Regions from separate parts of the Siphonobacter curvatus genome, predicted to be linked through region 4. Evidence: riboswitches for the same ligand, from Rfam matches in the RefSeq annotation. Region 4 holds a riboswitch; each other region holds the start of a gene.
What was found. Region 4 has a riboswitch for cobalamin ahead of C5O19_RS12825 (TonB-dependent receptor plug domain-containing protein). Riboswitches for the same ligand answer to the same signal wherever they lie in the genome.
Positions count from the first base shown of each region.

Region 1 (3,107 bases), on a different contig from region 4:
AGCGAACCAAAGGTCCAGAGTAAATATTCCTGAATCTGTTCGGGCTGACTGAAATACTGCCAGATACTAATGACGGAAAAGGTAATCGTGCCGACCATTACCCCGACCAGCAACAGAACCACATGGTCGCGGAGTCGTCCGGCAATGAGCAGGACCAGTCCCAGTACCAGAGCAGAACCCAGCGAAGCCATGCCCACAATTAGCCAGCTCCCGGAAAGCCCCAGTTGTCGGATGGCGTATAGACTGGTAACGCTCCCACTACCCAGCATCACCGCCGCCACGCCCAGACCCGCCCCGGCGGTAATACCCAGTTCGGAGGGGCCAGCCAGCGGATTGCGAAAAAGCGTTTGCATTTGCAGCCCACTCACGGATAATCCCCAGCCGACCAGCACGGCGGTACAGGCCTTGGGAATACGAATTTTTTCAACGATAAATAGCCAAGCCGTCTGTTCGGATTCATGGTGAAGTACGATACGTACCACTTCTCGAAGCGGAATGGCTACGGAACCCAGGGTAAGGTTCACCAGAAAACCAACTACCGTTGCTGCCAGGAGTAAACCCAGCACGAGTCGCAGGCGTGGTGTCATTGGAGTTGTTTGTAATAATACAGTTCGTAATCGGGCAGGAGTTCGGGATGCAGAATTTTAATCAGATCGCCCAGTACCCGCTCCGGATGAACAGCTCCCGATTCCCAGTAATCGTTTGATCCCCGGGCGTTGGTTCGCTTGCTGTAGTTATACAACTGGCCGGTTTTGAAGGCTTTAAAATCTCCGTAACGGGCGTCTCGGGCCAGGATGTCTTTTTTCGTATCTCGTCCGCTGATGCCTACATTCAACCAGTAATCGGCCTGTAGTCCAATGGGATACACGGCCTCGAAGTTAAGCGGCAAACTGCCCGTGGCCCGGGTGGCATTCCAGTGGTAAGTAGCTCCGGCATCGCGGAAAAACTGAGCCATGTAACTATTGCCATTGGGTACAAACCAGGAATCTTTATAGCTGGTACCGGTGATGATACTGGGCCGTGTTTTGACCGAACGGGTCAGGGATTTGAGTCGATTGTATTCCTTTTCTACGGCGGCAAATCGCTGATTCACCTGTTCTTCCTGATTAAGTAACGCCGCCAGCAGCTTCACCCATTCGGCCCGGCCCAGCGGTGTCGTTTCGACCCACTCGGAGTTGATCAGTACAGGTACTCCGGCGGCATTGAGCGTCTGGTAGCGATCCATGCGGGCATTGGGTTGCCCCACGGCCATTACCAGATCGGGGTGCATGGCGACCAGCGTTTCTTCGTTGAGCGTCTGATCTTTGCCCACCTGCGTAATTTTCTTTTCGTTGATACGAGCAATGACTTTTTCGGAAGATACGTACTTGAGATCGCCCAGTCCTACCAGAATAGCTTCGGCGTCAAGAAAACTAACCAGTCCAATATGCATGGACGACATTGCCACCAGCGAACGCAGAGGAATCTCAATGAGCTGACTATTCTCGTACCCTTTCGGGCGGGGCGTACCGCGTTGCAGGAGAACGTAGGTCGCCGTATCCGTGCTCTTTTCAAAGGGACTCATAATCTGTACCACTTTATAATGCGAGCGGTAGGTAATCCGAAAACCTTTGGCGTGTTTGATCTGGACTTTCTCGGGAAAGTAGTCGTGTTTAACGGCCGCTTCGCCCTGTTCAGCAACGGAAGAGGTGGAACTACACTGGCTCAGTAAACCCAGCGTGAAGGCTGCCACTACCAACAGTGAAGCCCATTGCCGCATACATTTCTGCGGAAAAGTAAACAAAGGATGCATCATGATTCGTACGAGCTTTTCTTCCGAAAGCTGTCGGGGGTTAACCACTCAGGCAGGTCTTCTGACTCGTTCTCTTCCCAACCCCTTCCCATACCCAAGAGGGTACAGTGGCGTATCTTGTTAGGAAATGTTGGGAGTTTAGGGTTTTGAGTTTAGTGTTTGGAGTATTCTCAACAACTCAGAACGCTAAACGCAACACTCAAAACTCTTGCAGAACTTACAGCAGCGGAGACTGTTCCGGAATTGCACCGGATTCCCTTTTCAAACCGTCGCCTCACGACGGTTACCTGGATGGGGCCGCAAAACTACGAAGAAATTGTCGGGTCACTAACACGAAGCTTGCCTGATTGACAAAAACCGGACTCCGGGATAAAATCAGGTAGCGATCCTTTTTCCAGTATACTTTCCACAAAAGCCACGCGTTCAGCCACAGAAACCTGGGGAAGTACGATCAGCTGATAGCCCAGCGACTGATACACCTCCGATAGAGTTTCGTACAGCCGTGTGGCTTCGGCAAAGGTCTGCCAGCGTTCGGCGTCGTTGACGTAAATTTCTTTCCAGGGCGGAGCCATCAGCACCCAGGGAGCGTAAGGGTATTGGCGGGCCACCTGTATCCACTCTGGTTCCACCGGAATGTTGCCCACCCGTAGATACGCCAGAATATCAGGAATGCCCCGGTCGAAAAACGTCAGCGGTCCCTGAGCTTGTTGATAGGCCCTTTGCATTCGTTCCAAAGCCAGCCCGGCAAAACCGCTCAGATCGTTCCAGGGAACCCGCTTGGAATCCAGCTGTACCTGTTCCTGAATCAGGAGTCGCGATACTTCGGCTGAAGTAGAATACCCCCGGTCCTGTAATGCTTCAAGTAAGGTACTCTTACCGGCTCCGGGTCCTCCTGAGATGATGATTCGCTGCATTGCCTAAAGTTTGACCCACAAAAATACCGATTCTGATGGTCAGACCAACCGGATGCTAAAAGTGGATTTGGCAATACTAGGCAGTAATCGGATAAGTCATACGAATCAGCAAACTATAGATCTGTGCCGTTCCTACTCCAATCGGATAGGCCTTGTCTTACCTTACGATAATGTTTTTTTGTATTTTTTTATAAAAAACTAGAACTAATGGAGTATGTCAACAAGGGTAATTGCATAGGAGCATCAAACGCATGCCTGATGTTGTAAAGCGTCCTTGAAGAAATTAGTCACCCCATTTCTTCACTAAAACTTTTTCATCAGATTGCTTCCCGCTTACGCTTTTAGGTACGGCGGGTTTTCAATAAGTACAAATCTGTTCATCGTGTTCACCGCCAAAACTA
Region 1 covers NZ_PTRA01000005.1:44,780-47,886, forward strand. Annotated here, with positions in the region: gene C5O19_RS20340 (iron ABC transporter permease) at 1-587, opposite strand, end outside; gene C5O19_RS20345 (ABC transporter substrate-binding protein) at 584-1,795, opposite strand; cobalamin riboswitch at 1,827-2,098, opposite strand; gene C5O19_RS20350 (AAA family ATPase) at 2,098-2,706, opposite strand.
Region 1: another riboswitch for cobalamin. It lies ahead of C5O19_RS20345 (ABC transporter substrate-binding protein); the one in region 4 lies ahead of C5O19_RS12825 (TonB-dependent receptor plug domain-containing protein).

Region 2 (3,107 bases), on a different contig from region 4:
AGGCTCAGTCCCAGTACTTTGGGAAAATCGTCGGGTAGACTGATCCGGCTGAGAGTCAGCAAATCCGTATCGGCGTGCGTCAGAAACACAATTCCATCGGTGGGCGAGGGCGTTTCCCCGCGTAGGGTGGCCGTTTCCGAGCCTTTCCAGGTATAGTACTGAAAGACAAATTCGGCCAGTTCGGCGGGTGGACTCAGGAAGCAGTCGGCGGCCAGCATGCGGTCGATGTAATCGAAAATGGCTTTGATGTGCCATTCGCTATTGACCGAATGAAACCAGACCGAATGCCCGTCGAAAAGCAGGGTTGCCACGTTCGCCAGCGTGCAGGGCCCCAGGCAGCCGCCTTTGGTCAGGTGAACCTGATTCCGCATTTTTCGGCGGAGCCATTCGTTTTTGTAGACGTCAACCAGCACCGGGGCGTACCCGCGGTCGGTTCGCCCGCAGCAGCAGGCATTATAGCAGTAGGACAAATGTCCCCGCCGCTGGACCAGATTAATGGCTTTTCCATCGGGTCGCATGACCCGTTGCCGTTTGATTTCAGCCATGTGGATGCGTGTAAAGGGAAGTAGCAAGCGTACGTAGCAGATCCGTCAGCCACGGTGGGCCATCGCCCCAGTATAAGTGTACGTACGAAGCCAGGGTATTTTGTATGCGGTAGATTTTAGTCCCGACTTCCACACCCCGGGCATTACGGACCGGAGCCAGGGAGGATAGTTCTTCCGCTTCCTGTAAGGTAGAATAATGAAACTCGTGACCTTTCAGTAAGGTATTTTGAAAGTGAATTTGTCGATAACCCAGGGTCAGCTTCGCGTGTTGCAGACTCGTTGAAAAGGGAAACACCCCGGCCATCGGATAGCTGTGACCATCCACATCGGTTAACTGCTGGCCCAGGTACATCAACCCGCCGCACTCCGCGTAGGCGTATCCGCCGTTCTGGCAATACGCTCGCACGCTTTCCCGAAATGTCGTATTGGCACTCAGGGCCTGAGCGTGCAATTCAGGGTAGCCACCGGGTAGGTACAAGAGATCTGTTTCGGGCAGCTCGGTGTCCCGGAGTGGACTTACGTACTGTACTTCCGCCAGGGCTTCCAGCACCGCTAGGTTTTGGTGATACTGAAATGAAAACGCCTCATCCCGGGCGATAGTCACCTTACAGGCCGTACGATGGGACAAGGCTTGAGCTAGGGAAGCTTCTTCATCGGTTTTAGTAAGGGCCAATAGTCGATCCAGGTCAATGGTCTGCGGAATCTTCCGGGCGATGGCTTCGATGATTCGCTCGTAGTCGATCTCCGAAGACGTGCGTAATCCGAGGTGCCGGGAAGGAATGGTAAAATCGGGATGGGTAGGGAAATAGCCCAGACAGGGCAACCCTACATCCTGACAGGCTTCTTCCAGAAAACGAAAATGCGAGGTCGTCTGTACCCCATTGAAAAGGACGCCGGCGATTTGTATGCCCGCGTAAAAATGCCTGAAGCCGTACAGGAGTGGTGCTGCCGAGTACGCCATTGCCTTGGCGTGTACCACCAGGATGATGGGTATACCCAGGCATTCGGCCAGCGAGGCCGTACTGGCCTGCATCCGGTCGGCTCCGTCGAACAGGCCCATCACGCCTTCGGTAACGGCCACATCTACCCCGGAACGGTACGTTTGATACAGCGTCTGCAGGTGTTCGGGGGAGGCCATAAACAAATCCAGGTTGATACTGGCTCGTCCGGCGGCCGTGCGATGGTGCTGAATATCAATGTAGTCGGGCCCGCACTTGAAGGGCTGAACCGTTACCCCCCGGTGTCGCAAAGCCCGCAACAGACCCAGCGTAAGCGTCGTCTTGCCCGAACCACTATGCGGAGCCGCAATGAGAAAATGACTGGCCATGAAAGAATAAGCTGGCCTTCCTGAAAAAGACAAAAAAGAAGAATCGGAGACGTGTACACCCCTCCGGCAAACCTACTTCTGATTTCCGCCTTAGTCCGTGAAAGCGTGTAACCGATACAAAAAGGCAGGTCTCCTGGCTCGTTTCCTTTCCAACGCCTTCCCATACGCGAGGTACAGTGGCATGATCGTTGGAAAGTGTGTAGAGTTTTGAGTTTAGTGTGGTGGAAGGGCAGGTACTCAAAACACCAAACTCACAACTCAAAACGCATCTAAAACATACAGTTGCACGACAGCTCGTGATTTAAACCGCATCGGCGGTCTGCACGATTCCCTATTCATCCGCGGTTAAGCAGAACCTTTTCGGGGACGAAGATACGTTGCTTTGCGTGCGTTTCAGTAGTATAAACCCTGGGATTCGTCCCCAATGGTTGAGATACTAGTAAGATTAGCGACTCCGTAATCTTTCATTTAACTGTCAAAAGGAAAGATTACCTAATGAAAATTTGACAGTTTTCGCTGACAATAGGTAAGAAAAACAATTTTGGCACGCCCGTTTAAAAGAGCGGAAGTGATGAAGAAACGTCTTCATCGAATTCGTTTGATCAACTTTTAAAAAGGAGGTAACTATGTCACTCATGAGAAAAAAGGATGAGCTGTTTCCCAGCTTCCCCAGCTTTTTTGATGATTTCCTAGGTCGCGACCTTTTCAATTGGAATCAATCGCATTTTTCATCGACGGGTACGACCGTTCCGGCGGTGAATATTCGCGAAACGGCCGATGCGTTTGAAGTCGAAATGGCTTCTCCGGGCATGAGAAAAGAGGATTTTCACATCCAGCTTGACGGAAATACGCTGAAGATTTCCTCTCAAAAGCAATCGGTAACGGAAGACAAAAAAGAAGAACACTACTCCCGTCGGGAGTTTAGCTACCAGTCTTTCGAGCGGACCTTTGTACTGCCGAAAGATGTGGTCAATGAAGAAGGCATCCAGGCCCGTTACGAAAATGGACTGCTGCATCTGACGATTCCGAAACGGGAAGAGGTAAAACAGAAAGCTCCCCGGTTGATTAGTATTCAGTAATTACTGCGATACTTCACTTTTGAAAGGACTGCTTCTAAAGCAGTCCTTTTGTGTATAAGGGGCTATTGAGGGGGTAGGAAGCCTTTTTAATTGTGGTTTGACGAGCGTCTGTGACGCTTGTCAATGCGTTCTACAAGGCAAAGCTTTGCGACAGTT
Region 2 covers NZ_PTRA01000005.1:81,056-84,162, forward strand. Annotated here, with positions in the region: gene cobN (cobaltochelatase subunit CobN) at 1-545, opposite strand, end outside; gene C5O19_RS20470 (cobyrinate a,c-diamide synthase) at 538-1,872, opposite strand; cobalamin riboswitch at 1,979-2,247, opposite strand; gene C5O19_RS20475 (Hsp20/alpha crystallin family protein) at 2,508-2,951, shown strand.
Region 2: another riboswitch for cobalamin. It lies ahead of C5O19_RS20470 (cobyrinate a,c-diamide synthase); the one in region 4 lies ahead of C5O19_RS12825 (TonB-dependent receptor plug domain-containing protein).

Region 3 (3,107 bases), on a different contig from region 4:
CGTCCAGACGTCCTTGACTTGTACGCCCGTCCAGGCATTGGCGGTACGGTTAGATCGATACGGGACCACCGGTTTGCCGGAAACATTGAGGGTATAATTCGTGTTCGATTCATCCGCTGTGAACACTTTCAGACTCGGCTGATGGGCCCCCAGATTACCCGATAAAGCAACTTCGCCCGAGGCCCGCTCGACGTCCTTACTGCTGGATTCCGTAATGCCGTAAGCAATATCGCCGGGCGACTGTACATTCCGGGCCTGAAAGGTTTCGCCGCGAACATCCAGCCGCCATTTCGAACTAAGCTGGTAGCCCAGTCGCAAGGCTCCGGTATAGTAACTGAGTTGCGTATACGGCCGGGTTTGGCCATCGCCAGTACGGTCATCGACCTCCACATCCGGTTGGTTAGCGTAATGTTTGACCGCATTGCGAAAATCGAAGGCATTACGTAGCCAGTTGTTCTTCCCAATTTTATAATCATTGGCCCGCTGAAAGTAGGCAAACGACAAATCATAATCCAGTTGTTTGGTTAGATTCCCTCCCGTTTGCAAACCCGCCTGCAGGGTCTTGAAACTACCGTACTCCACATACGCGGACCCCTGGGGCGTTCCCTGGGATCGGCGAGTGATAACGTTAATCACGCCGCCCATGGCTTGCGATCCGTACAAAGCCGAGGCAGGGCCTTTGAGTACTTCAATGCGTTCGACACCGTTGAGCGAGATGGTGGAGAGATTGGTGGCTCCCGCCGGACGGCCATCGATGAGTAACAGCGTGCGTTGATTTAATCCCGAAAACTGGGGCCGAAAACCGCGAATCCCGATTCCTGAAGAAAGGTTCGGATACTGAATCACGTGTAAGCCAGCGGTTTTCTTGGCAATATCCGTTAGATCATTAGCAGGAGTTAAGGCTATGTCCTGACGAGTAATCACGCGTAAACTGCGGGGTACCTCGGCTAAGGTAACCTCCGAACGGGTCGCCGTTACCACAATGGGTTGGAGGGCGTACACCGAATCCGCTGGTGTTTGAGCGTAAGTCAGTCCAGGCAATAAAAGCATACTGGCCCAAAGGCCTTTTTTCTGGGGGGAAGAAAACATCGAAAATGAATAAAGGGTAAACGAATACTGAAGCAATAGTCTAGAATGTATCAACTAGCGTGAGAATGCCCACTGCAATCGAAAAAAAGCCAATGACGTAATTCATCCAGCGAAGCACACGTTCCGTTCGCTGGGCTACTTTTTGTAGTGAAAAGGCAAAAACGCATCCGTAGACGGTCATGGCCAGTAGAATACTCAGGCTTTGAATGATGATGATCCAGACGGCGGTGGAAGCGTCCTTGGCCGCCAGCGTAAGGGCAACTGTACAGGCCCCTCCGGTACCGGCTAGTCCGTGAATCATCCCCACGCCAAAGGAGCGGTTTAGCGGTGTAGCTGCCGCGTTGGATACCTCCGTTGGGCGGACCAGATCATTTTTGAAATTACGACGAATGGCAACAATGCCCAGATAAATCATCAATGGCCCTACCACGTATTCAACCCAGGAGGCAACTTCCAGAGATAGCTGAGATTTAAGTAGTAAGATCAGGCAGGCAAAGAGAATGAGCGAAAAGGCGTGCCCTAACGCCCAGTGCGAAGACCGCCAGGCTACCCGCCACAGCTGACCTTTCTTTTTTTCACTGGTCAGGACGGAAACAGCCGCCAGGTGATCGGGTTCGAAAGAGTGCTGAATGCCCAGTACAAACGAATCGAGCAGTAAAGGATGAATCATGTAGTTTTCCCGGATGAATTCTATTGCTTACGGGAAAACAAAGCTAGAGGATGACGCAAGCGTCTCCTCACCGATTAGGCTAGCCTCCTGCTTTTCTTCCCGAAAGCACGTTGGTATGATTTCAATGGCAGGTCTTCTGGCTCGTTCCTTTCTCAGCCCCTTCCCATGCTTGAAAGCACAGTGGTTTGTTTGATGAGAAATGTTGGGAGTTTTGAGTTTGGGGTTTAGAGTTGTTTTGCACTCTAAACTCAAAACACTAGACTCGTTCGGAACTTACAGCAGCGGGTACTGCTCCGGAATTGCACCGGATTCCCTTTTAAGCCCAATGAATAATCCACTGGACACCGATTGAGCCGCGAAAGTACGACAATTTGCAGGATTCAAAGAGCTAAGCCTATTTTTTCAGCTCAATATTTCTTCAGGATTATGGGCTCATTCGTTTCAGACGAACCGGAACCGTCGTTGTGTAGCGATGGTCATTGCTACTGGAGAAGGCACTTCCACTTTCGGTGATATACCGGAACGTAAGCGTCAGATTCAGGGCATCGGACTCCCAAGTACCCCCTTCCTCAGCGGTCATTAGGTTAAAATTATTACGTAGCCGGGTATTTTCATCCTGAAATAAAAAAGTGATCCGGCTCAGAGCTTGTTGTTGAGAATTGCGTACGACTCCTTCAAGTCGGTACTGCTCCTGACCTAACCGACTCTTTACTCGGGCGACTCCTTTAAAGCTTTGCTTATTGCCCCCCCGGCGTTTCCGATTCAGCCAATCTACTTCCGGTTTAAAAATTTCCAGTTCGAGTGTTTTGGGGATACCATCGGGGTCTTTGAAGGGCCCAAACCAGTGGCCCACTAATGAGGGCGTCACTGAGGCGTAATCCCAGGGCTGTTGCCAGCGATGATAGACGTACTGAACGCCGTATACTATCCCTAGCAGAAGAATTAATCCACCCCATAAACGAAACGCTCTCATGGTTTTCTGCATCAAAAAGTACCTTTACTCTCTTCTCAAACAAGGTAATAGAAAAGTTTCAAACTGGGAAGTAAACGCGTTGAATAGAGTGAGCGTAAGGGTTCAAAGCAAGCTTTACACGGGCGAGAAAAGTGGTCTTTAACGTTCACTAATTAATCCCTTAAAACGCTTAACGAGTAGAAGATACAATTGACAGGAAAAAGTCTGCCATTCATAGAATTAACCTTTGATTACGAGCCAGAGACCGTACTTTTGAAGCAGATAGGTTGAAGGTTGAACGTTAAAACTCCTCCGTGTTTCATGGGGAGTTTTTTTATTTTATTGGGTATATTTCTACTGTATTCGTCTGACTTAATTATCAAAATGATAAACCCT
Region 3 covers NZ_PTRA01000005.1:132,039-135,145, reverse strand. Annotated here, with positions in the region: gene C5O19_RS20685 (TonB-dependent receptor) at 1-1,050, opposite strand, end outside; gene C5O19_RS20680 (cytochrome c biogenesis protein CcdA) at 1,130-1,759, opposite strand; cobalamin riboswitch at 1,869-2,124, opposite strand; gene C5O19_RS20675 (hypothetical protein) at 2,184-2,732, opposite strand.
Region 3: another riboswitch for cobalamin. It lies ahead of C5O19_RS20680 (cytochrome c biogenesis protein CcdA); the one in region 4 lies ahead of C5O19_RS12825 (TonB-dependent receptor plug domain-containing protein).

Region 4 (3,107 bases):
TATAGGGTTTCAGCTCGACGAGCTCCGTTTGAAAAGTTTCGCCGTTGTAGAATCGATCCGAACGTTTACCCAGGGAGCGTACCGTAGCGGAAGCAAATACTTTTGGTGTAATCTGGTAGCCGAGCGTGGCATTGACCAGCATCTTTGGGCGACGGAATAGATTATTAAATGTCGTATCGCGTCCATTCAATGGCTGGGTGACCTGCCCGGTCACGTAAGTCGCATTCGCCGTCAGCGACCAGCCGTTTGACAGGTAAGAGCCTTCAAGTTCGAACCCATGATCTTTTTGCTGGTTGTAATTCACGTACCGACCATACGGAGGCTGGTTGAGCGACTGGAAATCGATCACTTGTTTAATCAGGCGGTCAAAATACAGCACCCGCACATTGGACTTTTTGTCTTTGCTAAACCATTGTACCCCCAGCTCCAGCGAACGACTGGTTTCCGGTTTCAGGCTTTTGTTACCATAGGGCGAGTATAACTGATACAGCGTAGGCGTCCGGAAGCCACTGGAGAGGTTCACAAAGGCTTTGTATCGATCCTTGAACAGATACGAAGGGTTGACTGAATACGTAACATTGCTTCCGTATAAAGAATGATGATTATACCGGCCTCCCAATTCCAGAGCCAGGTTGGTTCGACTACGTAACAAAGCCGTTATGTAGGCACTAATCAATTGCGTATGAGCCGTATCTTTTTGAATGGGTGGGCCGTATGGATTAGCCTGATAGGTATTTTGTGAACGAAGATCGGCTCCCGTGATGAGATCAAACCAGGGTCGTATATTCCAGGAATGGTAGAGTTCGGCGAAATGAGTATTCCCCTCAAAACTCGACTGATCCAGCTCGGATTTCCGGTCAAAGGTCGTAAACGCATAATTGGCCGTCAGCTTTCCGAGTTTGTGCGTATACTCAAAACCCGTACCGGCCATTTTCATGGTATTGGTATAGTCATAGTTCGTACTATCGGTAAAAGCTCCGGCATCTAGCTCGTTTCGATACCAGGAATACATACCACGTACTTTCCAGAGCAACTTCGACCCCAGTTGAATCCCACCGTTGAACAGGGCATTGTCCTGCCAGAACCCATCTTTGTCGAAGTTTTGATTGCCTTTCGCATCGTGTGCCGCCGAAAACCCATCGGAGCGTAACCGCGTGTACTGGGCGTTGAAATATCCGGCTTTGGAAGAACTGTTCAGGCCCACCGTACTCCGAAACGTACCATAACTTCCCGCCTGTACCGTCGCCGAAGCTCCTAACGGACGGTCGCCTTCTTTTCGGGTGAAAATATTGATGACCCCCGCCACGGCATCGGAACCGTACAGGGTAGACTGGGCTCCTTTGAGAATTTCGATCCGTTCGATTTCGCCCACGGAGAGTAAGTTTAGATCGAAGGTGTTATTGATGCCGGAGGGGTCGTAAATGGGTACGCCGTCGAGCAGAATCAAGGTATTGCCCTGACCAGCTCCGCGTGCGTATACATCCTGGTTGGTACCGAGAGGTCCCTGGGTCCCAACCACCATAAAGCCGGCCTGACGCGAAAGCAATTCACCGACGGACTGCGTAGCATATTTTTGGAGGACTGAATCCGGTAACACGGTGACGACTTTTCCGGTCTGGGAAAGTTTCTGATCGGTACGGTTGGCCGTCACAGTGACGGGTTCCAGTTGGGTTTCCTGAGCCCAAACGGCCGTTGTAGCCAACAAAAAGAGAAGGGTACTTTTGGTAAAAACGCTCATCGTTTTCTGAATAAAAGAGATGATGAGCAATCCGGTTACGCGAGGCGAAAGGCATAAACGATACGGACGGGCGTCTGAGCCACCCACCAATAGTCTACCTTTCCTAAACGACTTTTCACCCGAAAGCTCGAAATGGATTTCGTTTCAGGCAGGTCTTCTGGCTCGTTTCACCCCAGACGCCTTCCCATACCGAAACGGGTACAGTGGCGAATTGTCTGGAAATTGGATTGTTTTGGGTTTTGTGTTCAGCGTTTTGAGTTACTATTCATTAGAACCCCAAACGCTAAACTCAACACTCGAAACGATCCCGAAACTTACAGCTACGGGGATAGCCCCGGATTTGCACCGGTGTTCCCTTTTAATCCGGTACCGGGATGTACCGAAACCTAAAACGTCCGCAAAAGTAGGGAAAATAAAAATGCTGACCCGGTATTTCTCCGAATCAGCATTGGGGAATGGGTTTGAGGTGCGATGGGGTTTGAGTAAAGTTTCAAGTGTGAAAAGGTTTGATAGTGGTTTCAGATGAGAGAGGAGCTTGTAAGTACATTCAGATGAACCTATGCTATGAATGTTACTAACCTATTTTGCTCAACCTTGCATTCTACTTAAACTTCAAACTTTACTCTAACTTCAAATCCTATCAAACCACCTTTAAACCTCAAATCTTATTCATAACTCAAGCCATACTGCTTCAGTACCTCTTCGGGTACACCTTCCCAATTGTTGGGGGTGTTTCCTACGTAGCCGAGGTCGTCAAAGCCCATGCGGGTAGTGTAGAAACCGGTAAGCGTCATGTCCCGCATTTTGTTGAAAAAGGCCACTCCCTGTGAGTACTGTGGCTTTGCCTGCTCAGGGTAGGCAATGTCATCGACAATTTCGATTTGCTGGGGCTTCGTCAGTTCTACGAACTTCTTGTTAAAGCGTTTGCGGCTTTCGCTGTCGAGCCAGGCCAGCCCACCCCGCAGGGGCGTCTGGTGTACGGGCTGATCTTTCGCCATAAACTCGATGAACGCGGGTACGCCCGCCTGCGAGGCACTCCCCGACTTCTGATCGGCGGGAAGAATGATGTCGCAGAGGACCGTAATCGTTTTCAGTTCGTGCGGCGTAAAGAACTTTTCCGCCTGAAGTTTAGCATCCCGAATGGCTTCGGATTTCTGCCGTCCGCCGGGAATCTGTAGCGGTTTCTCGGGCGGTGCCGCCACCAGGTCCGTCGAAGGAACCGTAGCCATGCCCAACGACCCGAGTGCAATGGATTTAAGTGTATCGCGACGTTTCATGTGTTTCAGTTTTCAGTTGCCTGTTTTCGGTTTTCAGTGATTAATACTTCTATTCCGTCCAGTCCTGATAATCCAACGCTAGTTCCTGTAAT
Region 4 covers NZ_PTRA01000001.1:3,084,506-3,087,612, forward strand. Annotated here, with positions in the region: gene C5O19_RS12825 (TonB-dependent receptor plug domain-containing protein) at 1-1,825, opposite strand, end outside; cobalamin riboswitch at 1,869-2,143, opposite strand; gene C5O19_RS12830 (gluconate 2-dehydrogenase subunit 3 family protein) at 2,404-3,015, opposite strand; gene C5O19_RS12835 (four helix bundle protein) at 3,065-3,107, opposite strand, start outside.